DNA from 2 places in the Streptomyces umbrinus genome. Region 2 is predicted to be linked to the other one. Evidence: riboswitches for the same ligand, from Rfam matches in the RefSeq annotation. Region 2 holds a riboswitch; the other holds the start of a gene.
What was found. A riboswitch is a leader RNA that binds a small molecule or an ion and turns the genes downstream of it on or off. The one in region 2 is predicted to bind glycine.
Positions count from the first base shown of each region.

Region 1: linked by a shared signal. The riboswitch ahead of gcvT (glycine cleavage system aminomethyltransferase GcvT) and the one ahead of gcvP (aminomethyl-transferring glycine dehydrogenase) in region 2 are both predicted to bind glycine.

Region 1 is NZ_JAUSZI010000002.1:4,017,559-4,019,940, forward strand. It holds gene QF035_RS17550 (AAA family ATPase) at 13-699, opposite strand; glycine riboswitch at 932-1,039, shown strand; glycine riboswitch at 1,040-1,169, shown strand; gene gcvT (glycine cleavage system aminomethyltransferase GcvT) at 1,203-2,330, shown strand.
Region 2 is NZ_JAUSZI010000002.1:9,661,226-9,663,607, reverse strand. It holds gene gcvP (aminomethyl-transferring glycine dehydrogenase) at 1-1,338, opposite strand, end outside; glycine riboswitch at 1,524-1,619, opposite strand; gene QF035_RS42665 (PRC-barrel domain-containing protein) at 1,724-2,098, shown strand; partial or broken gene QF035_RS42660 (DNA polymerase IV) at 2,017-2,382, opposite strand, start outside.

The sequences.
Region 1 (2,382 bases), 5.6 Mb from region 2:
GTCACCGGGACCTCAGTCGCCGAAGTCGACCCGCCGCAGCACGTCCGCCGCCGCCCGGTCGATGAGCACCGCCGAACCGCAGCCCTCCGGCAGGTCGCCCTTCTCAACGGAACGCAGCAGCCGGCCGAACGCGCCGCGGTGACGCGCGAACGCGTACCGCGAGACTCCGCGGCCGCGCTCGCGCTGGCCGTCCAGGGCCGTACCGGGGTCCACGTCGAGCAGCAGCAGGTGCAGGGCGCCGCCGCGCCGCCGGGCGTCCCGGGCCAGCCAGCTGCGCACCCAGGCCTGCGTCCCGCAGTCGTGCACCACGACCCCCTCGCCGGACCGCAGGGCCCGGCGCAGGCCCGCGTAGTGCGCGGCGCGGACCAGGGGCCGGTAGACCGCGTACGGCAGGAAGCGGGCCAGCCTGCCGTCCCAGCGGTCGCGGGTGTCCTGGGAGTCGATGCGGCGGCCCGCCACCGCCCGGCGCATCAGGGTCGACTTGCCGCTGCCGGGCAGGCCCGTGACCACCACCAGGTCGGACGTGCCGAAGCGCAGGCCGTGCGGGCTGTGTCCCGCGCGCTCCCGCAGATCGCGGACGACGGGCGCCGGAAGCGGGCCGCACGCCTCCCCGGCCGGGGCAGTGGGCTGCTTGGGCAGCGCGATGGCCGCGCTCGTGGCGTACGCCGTGGTCCTGTTCACCCTGATCGTCCTCCCCATGGGGTCGGGAGACCCATCCCCGTCGAGTGTAAAGAGAAGGTAATGCGCTGGTCCCCTCATTTCTGTTCCCGTCCTGCCACAGCCCCGTCACAGATCACTGTGGATGCCTGTGGACCCTGTGCGGACGCCGTGCGGGCCGGCCGCGACGCTGCACCGCCCCCTCGCGAAGAGTCCCCTGCCGCGCCGCTCCGATGCGTGCAATGATGTGCCCGCCAACTGCATACCGGCCGCTTGAATCCGCGCGGGAGAGTTCCGGACACGTTTTTGCGTACGTGGTCCGGGCGCCGAAGGAGCAAGTCCCTCCCTTGAATCTCTCAGGCCCCGTTACCGCGCGGGCGAGGCACATCTGAAAAGCGGGCCTTCTCCCTGTCACCGGGGCGTCGGCTCCACCCAAGGTGCAAGTCAGTGACCGTCCCGTACGACCGGGGGTCACGGCGAACCTCTCAGGTTCCGATGACAGATGGGGAGGAACGACCTCGCCGTCATGCCTTGGGAGCCCCACCGTGAGCAGTAACGCCCCCGTTGAACCGCGCCATACAGCGCTCGACGCCCTCCATCGTTCGCTCGGCGCGACGATGACCGATTTCGCCGGCTGGGACATGCCCCTGCGCTACGGCTCCGAGCGCGACGAGCACCTCGCCGTACGGACGAAGGCCGGTCTCTTCGACCTCTCCCACATGGGGGAGATCACCGTGACGGGGCCGCAGGCGGCCGCGCTGCTCGACTTCGCGCTGGTCGGCAACATCGGGGGCGTGAAGCCCGGCCGGGCCCGCTACACCATGATCTGCCGGGCCGACGGCGGCATCCTCGACGACCTGATCGTGTACCGGCTCGCGGAGACCACGTACATGGTCGTCGCCAACGCCTCCAACGCCCGGACCGTCCTGGACGCGCTCGTGGAGCGGGCCGGGGGCTTCGACGCCGAGGTCCGCGACGACCGTGACGCGTACGCCCTGCTCGCGATCCAGGGACCCGAGTCCCCCGGCATCCTCAAGTCCCTCACCGACGCCGACCTGGACGGCCTGAAGTACTACGCCGGCCTGCCCGGTACGGTCGCCGGCGTCCCGGCGCTGATCGCGCGCACCGGCTACACCGGCGAGGACGGCTTCGAGCTGTTCGTGGCCCCGGCCGACGCCGAGAAGCTGTGGCAGGCGCTGACCGACGCGGGCACCCCCGTCGGGCTCGTCCCCTGCGGCCTCTCCTGCCGGGACACCCTGCGCCTGGAGGCGGGCATGCCGCTGTACGGGCACGAGCTGAGCACCGCGCTCACCCCCTTCGACGCGGGGCTCGGCCGGGTCGTGAAGTTCGAGAAGGAGGGCGACTTCGTGGGGCGCGAGGCGCTGACCGAGGCCGCCGCCCGGGCCGAGTCGCAGCCCCCGCGCGTCCTCGTCGGCCTGATCGCCGAGGGCCGCCGTGTGCCGCGCGCCGGATACCCGGTCGTCGCCGACGGCAAGGTCGTCGGCGAGGTCACCTCCGGCGCCCCCTCGCCCACCCTGGGAAAGCCGATCGCGATGGCATACGTCGACGCCGCGCACTCCGCACCCGGCACGCCCGGTGTCGGCGTGGACATCCGGGGCAGCCACGAGCCGTACGAGGTCGTGGCGCTGCCCTTCTACAAGCGCCAGAAGTAGATCCTGGTCCAGCGAGCGCCGGACAGTGAACCCTGGTCCGCGAGCGTCATGA
Region 2 (2,382 bases):
CGCGGCCCAGACAGCGCCCAGTTGGGCCCGCGTGGTGGTCTCGTCGCAGGCGAGGGACAGGTGGTCGGCGTCGACGAGCCGGAGGTTGACCCCGCCCCGGCGCGCGGCCGCGAGCGTCTCGGCCGCCTTGCCCGGCACCCGCACGGTGAGCGTGTCGAAGTACGCCTCGTGGACGACCTCGACCCCGCCGGCCTTCAGACCCGCGGCGAGGATCGTGGCGTACCGGTGGGTGCGCCGCGCGATGGACTGCAGGCCCTGGGGCCCGTGGTAGACGGCGTACATCCCGGCCATCACGGCGAGCAGCACCTGAGCCGTACAGATGTTGCTGGTCGCCTTCTCGCGGCGGATGTGCTGCTCACGCGTCTGCAGGGCGAGCCGGTACGCCTTGTTGCCGTCCGCGTCGACCGAGACGCCGACGAGGCGGCCGGGCAGGCTGCGCGCGAACTTCTCGCGGACGGCCATGTATCCGGCGTGCGGCCCGCCGAAGCCCATCGGCACACCGAAGCGCTGGGTCGTACCGACCGCGATGTCGGCGCCGAGCTCACCGGGCGAGGTGAGCAGCGTCAGGGCGAGCAGATCGGCGGCGACGGTGACGACCGCGCCCAGCTCGTGCGCCCGCTCGACGACGGGCTTGAGGTCCCGTACGGCACCGGAGGCGCCCGGGTACTGGAGGAGCACGCCGTTGATCTCGCGCTCGGCGAACTCGGCCGGAATGCCGTCGCTCAGGTCGGCGACGACGACCTCGACGCCGGTCGGCTCGGCGCGGGTCTCGATCACGGCGATGGTCTGCGGCATGGTGTCCGCGTCGACCAGGAACAGGCCCTTCTTGTTCTTGCCCATGCGCCGCGACAGTGCCATGGCCTCGGCGGCCGCCGTGCCCTCGTCGAGCAGCGAGGCCCCGGAGGTCGGCAGACCGGTCAGCTCTGCGACCACGGTCTGGAAGTTCAGCAGCGCTTCCAGCCGCCCCTGCGAGATCTCAGGCTGGTACGGCGTATACGCGGTGTACCAAGCAGGGCTTTCCATGACATTGCGCAGAATGACAGGCGGCGTGAACGTCCCGTAGTACCCGAGTCCGATCATGGAATCCAGCACCTGGTTGCGGTCCGCGAGGGAACGCAGCTCGGCCAGTACCTCGGCCTCGGTGCGGGCGCCCGGCAGTTCCAGCGAGTCGGCGTTCTTGATCACATCCGGGACCGCGGTGGCCGTCAGCTCGTCGAGCGAGCCGTACCCCACGTGCGCGAGCATCTTGGCCCGGGCTTCGGTGTCGGGCCCGATGTGGCGCTGCTCGAAGGGGATTCCCTGTTCGAGCTCTGAGAGCGGAATACGATGGGCGGTCATTGCGGAGGCCTCCTGGTCTGACGACCTTCGAGGGCACCACTGCATGGGTGCCCGGACGGCCTCCCCCTCTGTCATCTCAACCTGAGAGCTTCACCGGGCCGCCCGCGAAGGCGCACCGGTTTTCACCGTCGGTGAGAGCGGAGCCCGTCAAAAAGCTCGAACACCGCTCTGCTTTCCAGAGTGACCTCGTCCATGCGGTACGTGGGCCTGAGAGATTCCGGGGAGGATTTGCTCCTTCGGCGCCTCCGATGAAGCCTGGAGGACTCTCCCGCACGGGGTCAGCAGCCGTTGCCCAGCGTACCAGCGGGGTTCCCTCGAGTGGCCGCCCTCCTCAAAGTGCTCTTTCGTAGTGCTTACGGATGAGTTGCGAGCAGCTGGAGGGCCCGTGCAGACCGACATCGATCCGCGCAACCTGATAGGCCGCAAGGCGTTCGACCGCAACGGCACAAAAATCGGCACGGTCGACGAGGTCTACCTCGACGACGCGACCGGCGTACCGGAGTGGGCGGCCATACGCACCGGCCTGTTCAGCAGAGACGCCTTCGTCCCCCTGGAGCCCAGCGAGCTGGCCGACGGGGCCCTGCGCGTCCCCTTCGAACGCGCCCTGATCAAGGACGCCCCCGACTTCGGAGTGGGCCGCCACCTCTCCCCCGAACAGGAACTCCAGCTCTACCACCACTACGGCCTGGACGTAGCCCCCCCACCCCCCTTCCCGGACCACGACTTCGGCCACCTGGCAGGCAAGGACGAGCCCCAGTAGGGCCCCCTTGGGGGCGCGGGGAACTGCGCGACAAGCCACAACGCACCCGCACCCACAAACCCACCCAGCTCACCCCCCTACAACCGCCTCACCCACCCCCGAATCGCCGGCCCCCCGCCCCACCAACGGCAACGGCTCCGCAACCTCCAACAAAGGATCATCACTCCGAAACGTCCGCACCCGCCCAGGCAAGGAATCCGGCGTCTCGAACCGCACAGTCACCCGCCCCAGCCCACTCCCCTGCACCCACCCATGCCCGAACTCCGCATGCCGCACATCGTGCC